Regions from separate parts of the Hathewaya limosa genome, predicted to be linked through region 1. Evidence: riboswitches for the same ligand, from Rfam matches in the RefSeq annotation. Region 1 holds a riboswitch; each other region holds the start of a gene.
What was found. A riboswitch is a leader RNA that binds a small molecule or an ion and turns the genes downstream of it on or off. The one in region 1 is predicted to bind cobalamin.
Positions count from the first base shown of each region.

Region 2: it holds a riboswitch for cobalamin, as region 1 does, so the genes downstream of both, QOZ93_RS11305 (ABC transporter substrate-binding protein) here and QOZ93_RS12865 (prenyltransferase/squalene oxidase repeat-containing protein) in region 1, are expected to answer to the same signal.
Region 3: it holds a riboswitch for cobalamin, as region 1 does, so the genes downstream of both, QOZ93_RS05440 (sirohydrochlorin cobaltochelatase) here and QOZ93_RS12865 (prenyltransferase/squalene oxidase repeat-containing protein) in region 1, are expected to answer to the same signal.
Region 4: it holds a riboswitch for cobalamin, as region 1 does, so the genes downstream of both, QOZ93_RS08525 (ABC transporter substrate-binding protein) here and QOZ93_RS12865 (prenyltransferase/squalene oxidase repeat-containing protein) in region 1, are expected to answer to the same signal.

Region 1 covers NZ_JAUSWN010000030.1:15,923-19,351, forward strand. Annotated here, with positions in the region: gene QOZ93_RS12860 (Ig-like domain-containing protein) at 1-125, opposite strand, end outside; gene QOZ93_RS12865 (prenyltransferase/squalene oxidase repeat-containing protein) at 176-2,167, opposite strand; cobalamin riboswitch at 2,450-2,625, opposite strand; gene QOZ93_RS12870 (DUF1846 domain-containing protein) at 2,858-3,429, opposite strand, start outside.
Region 2 covers NZ_JAUSWN010000021.1:36,459-39,887, forward strand. Annotated here, with positions in the region: gene QOZ93_RS11300 (FecCD family ABC transporter permease) at 1-366, opposite strand, end outside; gene QOZ93_RS11305 (ABC transporter substrate-binding protein) at 435-1,889, opposite strand; cobalamin riboswitch at 2,090-2,265, opposite strand; gene QOZ93_RS11310 (hypothetical protein) at 2,459-2,623, opposite strand; gene QOZ93_RS11315 (alpha/beta hydrolase) at 2,607-3,429, opposite strand, start outside.
Region 3 covers NZ_JAUSWN010000007.1:79,863-83,291, forward strand. Annotated here, with positions in the region: gene QOZ93_RS05435 (3'-5' exonuclease) at 1-586, shown strand, start outside; cobalamin riboswitch at 976-1,157, shown strand; gene QOZ93_RS05440 (sirohydrochlorin cobaltochelatase) at 1,361-2,200, shown strand; gene QOZ93_RS05445 (cobyric acid synthase) at 2,283-3,429, shown strand, end outside.
Region 4 covers NZ_JAUSWN010000013.1:47,625-51,053, forward strand. Annotated here, with positions in the region: gene QOZ93_RS08520 (FecCD family ABC transporter permease) at 1-319, opposite strand, end outside; gene QOZ93_RS08525 (ABC transporter substrate-binding protein) at 404-1,432, opposite strand; cobalamin riboswitch at 1,546-1,724, opposite strand; gene pepV (dipeptidase PepV) at 2,001-3,398, opposite strand.

The DNA of each region.
Region 1 (3,429 bases):
AATAACTCATTTATATTTTTTTCTTTTGCAAAAACGTTAACTATAGAAATACTACTAAAAATATTTATAAAAACCATAGTAAATACTAAAAATATTGCTAATATTCTTTGTTTTTGTCTATTCATAACTTCTCCTTCTCATTTATAAAATTATATTTGTATTATTCTAAAATTAATTATTTGTCTATTTCAAATGTAGGAATATTAACTTTACTTCCACCTTGTAGCTTAATAATCCCTCTATATTTTCCTTTATCTAAGTTAAATTTTAATCTATCATCCTTAGAACCTAATTTTAAATCATTAATATAAGCAATATTGTCATGAACGTCAAAAATAATTAAACTAATTTTTTCAAATTCCTTTGCATTTTCAAAAATCACTTCTCCACCATTGTTTTTATCTATAGTAGCTTTTATATAATCAATTTTTATTTCTATTTTTTGGGTTTTATCTTCCTTATTTTCAGTCTTGTCTTCCTTATTTTCAGTCTTGTCTTTTTCATCAACATCAGGTTTAGGTAAATGATTTAAAGGTCTTAAATTTTTATAAGCATTAGTCCCATATTTTTTAAATCCTAAAGCCATTAGAACCTGTTGAGTTGCCATTCTATTTCCTTCATCTTCTTCTAAAACATGTTTAAAATATCCACTTGGATGCTTATAGTCCATAATATTTTGTAAAATATTTTTATTATTTACTTTATACTCATTTATGTCATTATTCAAACATACTGAAGCCATTAAAATCTGAGCTAAACTCTCTGAATTCTGTTCATTTTTATACTGGTCTAATCTAGCTAATGATTTTTTTAAAAATTGATCTCCTTTAATCATTATTGAATCACTTGAATCCTTACCAGCAATATCTAAAGCACATATAGCCATAGCAGTTAAATCCGGAAGTTCCTCACTTGTATGCATTCCTTTTAATAATGCAAATCCCCCATCTTCTTTCTGCTCTTTTATTAAATAATCTATAACATCCTGCTTATTATAATCTTCTTCTAAAATTTCTAGAGTTAACACTCCCCATAACTCTGCATTAATATGTTTATCTTTTTTATTAACCATGTCTCTAAGTTTTTCAACAAGGTTTATTCCATGAAATTTATAAGGGTTTTCATCACATGAAAGAATAACCAAAGTAGATTTAACATAATTCAAAAGACTATAATTATTTCCTTGTGATCTAAGATCATTATAAACATTATTTAATATATCTTGTTTTTTATCTTCTATTTCATTTAAAACCTTATCAGCTCTTAATACTTTTAAAGTTATTATATCCCATTCACTAAATTCGTTACTACTTTTAATACTTTCTACTGTTTCTTCAATAAGCGTATCTACATCAACTTCTTGCCCTACCTCTTCTTTATTTTCTTGCTTGTCTTTATCTTTTTCTTTACTTTCTTCTTTTTCTTTGTCTTTTTCCTTATCCTTATCTTTTTCTTTACTTTCTTCTTTTTCCTTGTCTTTTTCCTTATCCTTATCTCTTTTCTTACTTTCTTCTTTTTCTTTGTCTTTTTCCTTATCTTTATCTTTTTTCTTACTTTCTTCTTTTTCCTTGTCTTTTTCCTTATCCTTATCTTTTTCTTTACTTTCTTCTTTTTCCTTGTCTTTTTCCTTATCCTTATCTTTTTTCTTACTTTCTTCTTTTTCCTTATCTTTTTTCTTATTCTTATCTCTTTTCTTACTTTCTTCTTTTGGTTTATTATTTTCCTTCTCTATATAATTTTTATTATTATTTTTGTATTTAGATCTATTTATCTTATTTTCAACTAGCTTGTCTTTATTTAATTGATAACTATTATTTTGTTTTTTTGCAATACTTTTTATGTTTATTTCATTCTTACCTTTATTGATATTTTTAGATAATAAAGTATCATCAGATTTAATGTTCTGATCTTTAGATTTTTGTTCTAATGATTCTTTAACCTTTTTTTCTCCTTTATCTTTAGATTCCTTCTCATACAAAGATTTTGGCTTTATATCTTTCTCTTGATCCTTAACATCTTTTTCTTTTTTCTTAGAATCATTAATTTTTTTACTTTGATTTTCAAGTCCATTGGTTGCTACATCTTTTTTAGTATTTTGATATATCCATAATCCTCCAACCACAACTAAAAGAATAACTATAATTATACCAACTCTTTTTTTCTTCATCTTTGCCTCCTTAGTTTATATATTTTAATTATTAAGTTGAAAATTATTAACTTTCAACTTAAAGGTCTTAAAATAAATTACATTAAAAATACATGTTTTTTGTAATTTTAAGTAAATTCCCAATATTTTTTGAAATTTCAATATATTTTTTTTATAAAATATTTATACTAAAATAAAAAAAATTCCCATTTTAAATAGGGAATTTCAAAATCTGAATTAAGCCAAAATATGTTATTATAAGCTTTCTTTTATTCAAACGACTATTTCCTTCCCTCCGAAGGATCACTTCTACCTGTTTAGGCAGGTCTCCTGACTTAAGTATCATTCTCCCTTCTTACCTTCCCATTTTCACAGTGGTATTTTCAAGAAGTTCGTCCACTTTCACAGTAGCGGGGGCTGTAGTGGAATTTAACCACTTTCCCTTTTAATTTTTTATAACCTAAACATACATCTTATTAAATTATCGTTTTTATTGTAACATTCATAATATTAATTTTCAACAAATTATTTTAAATTTAGTACCTATTCAGCATTATTTTTTAGGTTTTTAATCACTTATCTATTTAAAATAATATTTTTCAAAAAAAAACACCTTTCATATATAATTAATATGACTTTTTATACAAAAAAACCGATTATTACATGTTGTAGTAATCGGTTTGTATATTATTTATCTATTCTTTATATTAATTAAGCATTGTAGTAAAGACTTTGTGATGGGAATTCTGCATCACATGTTACATCTATACCAAGTTTTCTAAATGTTTGCTCATCGTTTGTAGTTAAAATTGTAGTTGAATGAGCTTGACATCCTTTTAACATTGGTAATTTTTCAAGTGCTACTTGTGCAATCGGATTTGTAGCTGCACATATACTAAGAGCCATTAAGATTTCTTCACAAGTTAGAGCTACCATCTTATTATCTAATGTTTTTGACTTTAAATTTGTAATCGGCTCTAGTATAACTGGAGATATTAGATGAATTTCGTCAGATATATTAGCAAAGTATTTAACAGCATTTAAAAGTGCTGCCGCTGTAGAATCCATTAATTGTGAACTCTTACCAGTTAATATTGTACCATCATGAAGTTCTATAGCCACTACTGGACATATTTCATTTTTATTGCCCATTTCTTTTAATTTATGTGAGTAATCTCTCCCAGGAGCAACAACTTTTCTATCTTCCTGTTTTAGGTTAAGTCCTTCCATAATAAGTTTTACTCTTTCAAAAGTTTCCTTATCTACATAACCTTTTTTATACT
Region 2 (3,429 bases), on a different contig from region 1:
TTCAAATCCAAGTGTAAATCCTCCAAGAATCACAAGTCCTACAGCTAAGGTAGAACCAGAGGATATACCTAAAACATAAGGTTCTACAATTGGATTTTTAAAAAAGATTTGAAGTAATAATCCTGCTGTAGCAAGTGCTGAACCACCAATTAAAGCGGCTAAGGCCCTTGGAAATCTTATATCCCATACAATATTATAAAAAGGATTATCTACTGCATTTTTGTTTAATAATATATTAAATACCTCTGGTAATTTAATTTTTACAGAACCTAATCCAATACAAAAACCAAAGGTTATTATTCCTATTATAATAAGTGTTAAAAAGATTATTTTATATTTCAATTTAGATTTTTTAACGAATTTCATAATTCCTCCTATGTAGCTTATAAAATAAGATAATGAGAATATATCCCATTATCTTATTTAAAAATAATTTATTTTTCATATTTAATGTAATGTCTAACATCACCTTTTACGGAACCTGGTACAAATATTTTCATTAAATCCTCTATTAACTCGTCAGTTTTATCTATTGATTGCCAATAATCAGGATGGAAACACCAAACCTTTTTATCCTCTACAACCTTTAATTTTTTAAGAATTGGAGATTTTTTAACTATACCTTCAAGTGATGGATTCCAATCCTTTGTTGAAGAATAAATAAACACATCAGCTTTATTAGCTTCATTATATAATTCTTCTAAACTTATTTTTGTATCTTTAAGATTTTTATCTTTAAATACATAATCTCCACCTGCAAGTTCAATCATTTTTGCTACATATGAATCTGATTTTGGAACATATACTTGACCTTTAAATACTGAAGCCCAAACTACTTTTGGTTTTTCTTTTCCTTCTATGCTTTTAGATGCAGTTTCTACTTTCTTTATAGAATCTTCAAAGTACTTTTCTGCAGCTTCTTCTTTATCATAGAATGCAGACATTAACTTAACCCATTCCATTCTTCCAAATGGATCTTCTTCTAAATATTCATTATCTACAACGTAGTTTATTTTTAATTCCTTTAATTTATCTATAAGTTTAGTTTCTCCAGCAGGCCCACTATAAACTACAGCTAAATCTGGTTTTATAGTTGAAATCTTTTCATAATCTGGTGCTGAACTTTTACCAACAAATTCAATTTTCTTATCTTCCATACCTTTTTTTATCTCTTCTATAGTCCATGTACTAGCATCTGATGTTGTAGCACAAACACTTGGAAGCTCATCGATAGCTCTTAATAAACATCCTTGTGTTGTTGAACCTAATAAAACTTTTTTAACTGGAGTTTTTATTATAGTTTCATTTTTATATTCCTTTGGTACTTCTTTTCCTTCAGGAACTAAAATTAATGTTCTATTATCTCCATCTACAACCTTTTTAAGTCCACCTTTAAGATATTTAACACTAAATGCTTTTGTATATTTTAAAGGCATTTCAGTTTTTATACTTAAATTTTTACCTTCTTTATTGTAGGTAAATCTAGCATCTATGGAATCATTTAAAAATTCAATTGGTACATATATATCTTCATCAGAATATTTCGAATTTTCTTTTAGCTCTAATTTTTCTGAGTTAACAGTAGCTTCTTTGCTATCTGCTTTAACAGTTATTGTATCATTACCTATTTTTACAGTAGCTGTTTTTCCATCTAATTTAAAGTTTCCCTTAAAATATTCAGTCGTTCCTTTTAGTGAAACAAAAATCTTATCCCCATCTATTTTTGTTTCTACTGTACTTGATGTTTTTTCATTATTTACAACCATAGTTGCTTTAGCATTTTTAGACTCATCCTTTGCTGAAGAACATCCAATGGCACCCACACTAACGGCTGTACATAAAGCTAAACATGCAAGTAATTTGCTTAACCTTTTGTTGAATTTTAACACAACCTTTTCCCCCTTAAGTTTTATAATAAACATTATAATTTATAAATAAAAAAACTTCCGCAAAACGGAAGTTTTTTTATATCACCACTTAATACGCCATTATACTAAAAATTACGATTTACCTACATCTACCCTACATAATATATTAATAGCATAATTATTATTTTACTGTGATACACTTGAATTTCCCTCCGAAATTTATATGTACAATATCTTAGGCAGGTCTCCTGACTTACGGCATGTCCTTCATCATCCTTCCCAGTTTCACCCAGTGGATTTTTGATGTTGTAACCGTCTACAGTAGCGGGGGCTGTAATGGATTTTCACCATTTTCCCTATTATACCTATAAAAGGTACCTAAAACATAAAATATTAAATTTTTGTATCAAACAATTCACATTATAGTATTAATATTTCAATATTTCAATGTTTTTTGTAGATTTTTATAAATTTATTTTTTAGTAAGACTATATTTGTATATTTTTTTAATTTTATTTAATGTTTTTGTAATTTATACTACTTAAATTAGTTATTATGTTAAATTTTAAAATATATAAAATTTTATATTTCTAAAATATATTCTGTATATAGCATATAATATCTATAGTTCCATGAAATAATGTAACAGAAACTAAATTTTTAGTAGCATATAAAATAAAAGCTATTCCTTTGTAGAAAATTAACTTTCTAAAAGAAATAGCTTTTTTAGTTTGGTTTCTATTTAAGTTTATCATTTAAAAACTTTAATATATTCTCTTCATACTTATCTTTATATAAATTATATGATCTTATATGATCTGCCTTTTCAGTAAGCCATAATTTCATATGTTTATTATCCTTACAAGTTTCATATAGCTTTTCACTGTTTTTATAAGATATAGCTTTATCATCTTTACTATGAATTAAAAGTAAATCTTTATCTGTAAAATGTGTAACTGCTTTTAAAGTATTTACATCTTCAATATTAACCTTTACTATTTTAGGAAGTATAGCTAATATAATTCTTGTGAAAGGAAAATTAGGAAGATTTGACCAATAAGGTAGATTTTCTTTAAGGTAATCTTTTAAATTAGAAAAAGGACTGTCTGCAATAACAGCTTGTACATTTTTTGTTTCTGCTCCAGCTAAAATTGAAGTTACAGCTCCCATAGACCACCCAATTAGTCCTATTTTTTGAGAGTGCTTATTATTTTTAGCAAAATCAACAGCTGTTAAAAGATCATATTTTTCAAAAGCTCCTAATGAAACATATTTTCCTTCTGATTCACCTTCAGCTCTAAAATCAAATGTTAATACGTTATATCCCTCACTACATAATTTTTTTGCTAAATTTAATACGGAAATATCAAGTAATGCTTTACTATCTCCATATCCATGTGAAAAAATAATTGTTTTCTTACTATCCTTGGTTTGTCCATTATTTTGTGCTGGAATCCACCACCCCTTTAATAAAACATTATCATACTTACTATTAAAGGATATATTATCGTAAACTAGACCATAGTCTTTAGGTAACTTACTAAGTTCTTCTCTTTTAGGT
Region 3 (3,429 bases), on a different contig from region 1:
TATAATTGAAACTAATTCAATTATAAGAAGTGGTGGAACTCCGAAAATAGTTCAATGTGAAAATTTTCAGGATGAGATAGAACATATAATCAATAATATTATTGATTTAAAAAGAAAAAATATACAATATGGAGATATGGCTATTTTATATCCCTACGGAAAATATAAAGGTATGGAATATGCTAAAATAATTAGAGAAAAATTAAAAGAGAAATCTATAGAATATGATATATTAAATAAGGATTATAATAAGTATAGTTTTAACACAGATAAAAATAGATTAAACATATCTACTATATATAGTGCTAAAGGATTAGATTTTTCAGTAGTTTTTATATGTGGAATTAATGATGGATTGCTAAAAAGAAAAGAAGCATCAAAAAAGTTGTTATACGTAGGAATGACAAGAGCTAGAGATATATTAAATATAACATATAGTGTTAAAAATGAACTTACAGAATTGATAACAAAAGATTATAAAGTATTATATGAGGTTAATGAAATAGAGGAAAAAGATATACAGAAAGAAAAAATAAAAGATGAACCTAAAGGCTTTTTAAAAAAATTAATTAACATGTTTAAGTAATAAATATTAAATTATATTGTAACAAATATTTTGATATTAAATTGAATTAGGTGTGAAAATAAAAGATTTAAAAAATAAAACTATTTTTAAATCTTTTATTTTTTAATGTAACTTAAAAATAATGAAAAGCTATTATATTAATGAATAAAGTATATTAAGCTTGTAAAACTAATCTTAATATGTATGAAAGAAATTTTAATTACTTTCATATATTGAGTTTATACGATATTGTATCTAAATTTATAAAATTTGTAGATTGTTTTATAATTTATAATGGAAAATTATTTTTACTTAAAAATAGTAATATTGACATGAATATAAACTTAATATAAACTTAATATATAAGAATAAAATGTCTTAATTAGGTTGAAATTAAAATGAAAAACTTAATATATAAATAAATTTTAGGTTTCTTATAAAAGATGAAAAGGGAAAGTGGTTTAAATCCACTACAGCCCCCGCTACTGTAATTGATGACAAACTTTGCATTACCACTCTTAAAATTAAAAGGGGAAGGGCAAAGGGAGAGTGAATCATAAGTCAGGAGACCTGCCTAAAGTTTTAGATATCTGCATTCGGTGGGAATTGCAAGTCTAAAAATAAAGATAAATTTTATACCATAAGATAAAAAATAGAAATATTAAAAATAAGTATAAAATTATAGAAATATTTTTGGAATTCCTCAACTAATGTTGAGGTTTTTTTATTTATACAAATAGAAGAGGAATTAGAGGACCTAAAATATAGCATTACATTTTTAAGGAGGGTTTTATTATGAAAAAAGCGATTTTAGTGGTTAGTTTTGGAACAAGTTATGAGGAAACAAGAAAAGCAACTATTGAAGCTATAGAAAATAAAATAAAAGATATCTATAAAGATTTTGAGATAAGAAGAGCGTTTACATCTCATATTATTATAAATAAATTAAAAAAAGTATATAACATGCAAGTTGATACTCCAGAGGAAGCATTAGAGAAGTTGGCTAAAGAAGGATTTGAAGAAATTATGGTTCAACCTCTTCATTTGATACCTGGGGAAGAATTTGATTATGTAAAAAATACAATTACTCATAAGTATAAAAAATTATTTAAAAGAATTGAAGTTGGCAGACCTCTTTTATATTTTAAAGGTGAAGATGATGAAATGCCAGATGATTATACATTAATGGCAAGAGCATTAAAACATCAAATAAAAGATGGAGAAACAGTACTATTAATGGGTCATGGTTCTGCACATTATGCAAATGCTGTTTATGCATGTTTCCAATGTGTACTTCAAGATGAAGGAATGAACAATGTTTATATTGCAAATGTAGAAGGATATCCTTATATAGATAGAGTAGTTGGATTAATGAAAAAACAAGGGATAAAAGAAGTTACCCTAATGCCATTTATGTTAGTTGCTGGAGATCATGCACAAAATGATATGGCAGGAGATGATGATGATTCGTTTAAATCTATATTGGAGTCAGAAGGAATAAAAACAAAAATATATATGCATGGACTGGGTGAAAATGAAAAGGTTCAAAACATATATCTAACTCATCTTCAAGATGCTATAGACGAAAAATATAAAAATTTAGGTAAAACTAAAAAAGGCATGGGAAAAAAATAAAGATTATATATATATATGTATAAAAAGGTTAAGGGTTTATAAAATTTATTTAGCTTAGAATGAAAGGAAGCGACTGTGGGTTATGGCTAGAATAATGTTACAAGGAACAGGTTCATCAGTTGGAAAAAGTATTTTAGTTACTGCATTATGTAGAATTTTAAAACAAGATGGTTATAAGGTTGTTCCGTTTAAGTCACAAAATATGAGTTTAAATTCTTATATTACATTAGATGGAAAAGAAATGGGAAGAGCTCAAGTACTTCAAGCATATGCTTGTGGAATGGAACCAGAAGCTTATATGAATCCTATTTTACTTAAGCCAACTGGAGATAAAAAATGTCAAGTCATTGTTAATGGTAAAGTGTGGGGCAATACTACAGCAATGGAATATCATAAAATGAAACCTCAATTTAGTGAAATGTTAAAAAAACAATTTGAAGAAATGGAGAGCCAATTTGATGTGGTTGTTATGGAAGGTGCTGGTTCCCCAGCAGAAATTAATCTAAGAGAAAATGATATTGTAAACATGGGAATGGCAGAACTTGTAGATGCACCGGTACTTTTAGTTGGAGATATTGACAAAGGAGGAGTTTTTGCATCTCTTGCAGGAACGCTTTTACTTTTCAATGAGGAGGAAAAGAAGAGAGTAAAAGGTACTTTAATTAACAAGTTTAGAGGAGACGTAGAAATTTTAAAGCCAGGACTTACAATGCTTGAGGATATAATACATAAGCCATCTTTAGGAGTTGTGCCTTATTTTAAATTAGATTTAGAAGATGAAGATGGAGCGGTAAATTTAAATAAGAAAATAACTGCACCTATTGATGTTGTTGCAATTAGACTTCCACATGTTTCAAACTTTACAGATCTTGATGCATTGGCAATGGAAGAGGATATATCAGTAAGATTTGTAGATAAAAAAGGAGAACTTGGAAATCCTGATTTAGTTGTTATCTTAGGAAGTAAGAATACAATTGAAGATTTAAAATTTATAAGAGAAGCTGGAATTGAAGAAGAAATTAAGAATTATGCTAATAAAGGTGGCATGTTAATTGGTATTTGTGGTGGATACCAAATTCTTGGAAAGTCCTTAAAAGATCCTTATAAAACAGAATCAGATCTAGAGGAAATAGAAGGAATGGGACTTTTAGATATTGAAACTATTTTTGAAAAAGAAAAGGTGACAACAAGAGTTGAAGCTACAAGTATTAATAAAAGTGTTAAAGAAA
Region 4 (3,429 bases), on a different contig from region 1:
CTCCTAATGAAGCTCCAGAAGAAATACCTAATGTATATGGATCAGCTAATGGATTTTGGACTATACTTTGCATAACTACCCCTACTACTGATAATCCCATACCCACTATAAAAGATAAAAGTACTCTTGGAAATCTAATAAGCCATATTATTTCATATGCCATTCCCACTTGTTTATTAACTTTTTCTACACCTGGCAGCTTAAAAATATTATATACAAGAACCTTAAATACTTCTGAAAGCTTTATATCAACCTGTCCTAGTGTTATAGAAATTAGTATAGAAAAAATTAAAACTACAATTAATACTGCTAAAATCATTATAAACTTACATTTTTCTTTATATAAGGATTTTTTTATTTCTGCACTTGTTTCGTTCACTTAATTCACCCTTTAATAATTAGACTATTTAATTAAATCTGGATAGAAACCTTTAGCAAATCTATCTAATCCATTAATTATTCTTACTCCACCAGCATATGTTTCTGCAAGAGGTGTATCTATTACCTTATTATTTTTTATTGCATTTACTTTTTGAAGTGCCTTATTCTTTTTCATTTCATCTGATCCTTTATTGTCTGATTTTTGCATTTCATAATTTATTAATACTATTGCATCTGGATTTATTTTTAATATATTTTCTACACTTAAATCTCCACCTTTTGGAGCTGCATTTATTCCGCCTACTTTTTCTACCATGTCACTTGCTAAAGATTTTTCTTTATAAGCATAATATTTATTATTTTCTCCAGCTTCCACAATTAACACTTTAAGTTTTTCTTTTCCTTTTGTTTTATTCTCTACTTCTTTTACTCTATCTTCAATTTTTTTAACTAATTTCTCTGCTTTATCTTCAACATCGAATATTTTTCCTATATCTTTTATATCCTTACATGCATTTTCAATAGTTGCCTTTTTCATTATTCCTGAATTTCTTTGAATAAATGTATTAACGCCTCTTTCATTCCATGATTTAACTGTTCCTAAGTTTTTATCCATAAATACACTTGACCAACCAAAAAGTAAATCTGGTTGTTTGCTAAGTACAACTTCTTTTGATGGATACTTTTCAGATAATACAGGTATCTTATCATATTTTTCTTTTAATTCTGGTAATATAGGATTATCTAAATATGATGTACCTATCATGCAATCCTCTAATCCTAGTGTTAATAATAATTCTGTTGGTGGTTCATTAGTTGTTATAACTTTTTTAGGTTTTTCCTTAAAAACTACCTTTACTTCATTACCATCTTCATCATAATTAGTAATTTCTACTGGATAATTGGATTTCTTTTCTTGCTTTTGTTCAACTTGTGCATTTTGTTTTTTATCCTCAGTCTTACTTTCTGATGATTTAGTCCCACATCCACTCATTAGTACAGTAACAATACTTAAAGAACATATTAAACTAATTAATCTTTTATTCCTCATATTTTTCCCCTTCTCACCCTTATTTTTATAAATAAAAAAACTAGTCATAGAAAGAATGGCTAGTTTAAATATAACAATGTAACAAAGTAAACTAGTACTTCCCTCCGAAGTATAGATTTCCATTCACTAAGGCAGGTATCCTGACTTAAGTTTCTTCCTACTACCCTAACCTTCCCATTTTCACAGTGGTTTTATACAAGGGGTTCGTCCACTTTTACAGTAGCGGGGGCTGTGATGGATTTTAACCATCTTCCCTATTAATCTAAAAAGAACCTTAATGATCTCGTATTCAATTTTATATAAAATATTACAATTATTCTTATAATACATTGATATTTTATCTCAAACAAAAATGCTTGTCAACAAATTATAGCACTTTCATCTTAAAATTTCCTATATATAACTATATATAAGTTTTTATAACTACTTAAACAAAAATCGCTATTATTTTATCTAAAATAATAGCGATTAATAATTTATTTGATCATAAATTTTTATTTAACAACATCATGAATACATGTATTAGCTTTTATTTCGCAAGCTCATATAATGCATGTGTATTAGATCTTTATTTCGCAAGCTCATATAATGCATGTGCATATATTTTTGCATTTAATATTAAGTTATCTACTCTTATATATTCATTAGCTTGATGAATTGTAGATTCTCCACCTGGGAATATAGGTCCAAATGCAAGTGTGTTTGGAATTTCTTTTGCATATGTTCCTCCACCTATAGATAATAATGTAGCTTCTTTACCAGTTTGTTCTGTATAAACTTTTTGCAATGCTTTAACAAGTGGATGACTTTCTTCAAAATATAAAGGTGCTTGATATGCAAAATTTTCAATTGTAAAATCAGTACCTTCTATTTTTTTCTTAAATGGATCCATCATATCATCAAGTTTATTTGTTACTGGATGTCTTATATTTAATGTAAGATCAGCTCTTTCTTCTGTCATTTTAATAACACCTACATTAAATGCCAATTTTCCTGATACTTTATCTTCTAAATAAATTCCAAAAGATTCACCAGAAGTTTCAGTTCCAATATTATTATTTAAGAAAGCAATATATTGATTTATTTCTTTACTTGAAAATTCTATTTCAGCTAAAAATTTAATTAAATGCATTATAGCATTTTTTCCAAGCCAAGGAGTACTTCCATGAGCTCCCATTCCTTTTGCTTTAACTAATATGCCATTTTCTTTCTTTTCTAGTGATAATTCATAAGATGTTTCTTTTATAAATTTCTCTAATTTATCAGTGATTTCTTGTTGATTGTTAGTTTCTATTAAAGCTTCACAATAATCTGCAACTACATTACCTGCTTGACCACCTTTAATGTGTTTAAGAATTACATCTCCATTTTGTTTTTCCTTAAAACATTTAACTAAGTCTAAATCAACAATTCCTTTTTCTCCATTTATTATTGGATATTCAGCATCTGGAGTGAATCCTAGAACAGGAGGTTTTTCTTTTTTTAAATAACGTTCTAACTCATCACTACCAATTTCTTCACTTGTACCAAATATAATTCTAATTCTTTTTGATATCGGTAATCCTAAATCCATAATAGCCTTAGCACCATATAATGTTGCTATTATAGGTCCTTTATCATCTAAAGCACCTCTTCCATATAATTTTCCATCATGTATTTCGGCTGCATATGGCGGATGAATCCATCCATCTCCCTCTGGTACTACATCTACATGTCCAAGTGCAGTTATATATTCTTCACCAGTACCAAACTCTGCATATCCAACATAGTTATCTACATTTACTGTTTTAAAGCCTAATTTTTTTGAAACTTCTAATACATGTTCTAAAGCTTTTACTGGTCCTTCACCAAAAGGCATACCATCTTTAGCCTGTGATTCATCTGCAACACTTTTGATTCTTATAGACTCCTGAGTTGTTTGAATAATTTGTTCTCTCATCTCATCAATTTTTTTATTTAATTCCATAATATTTCCCTAAAATCGCTTTTAGGTACCC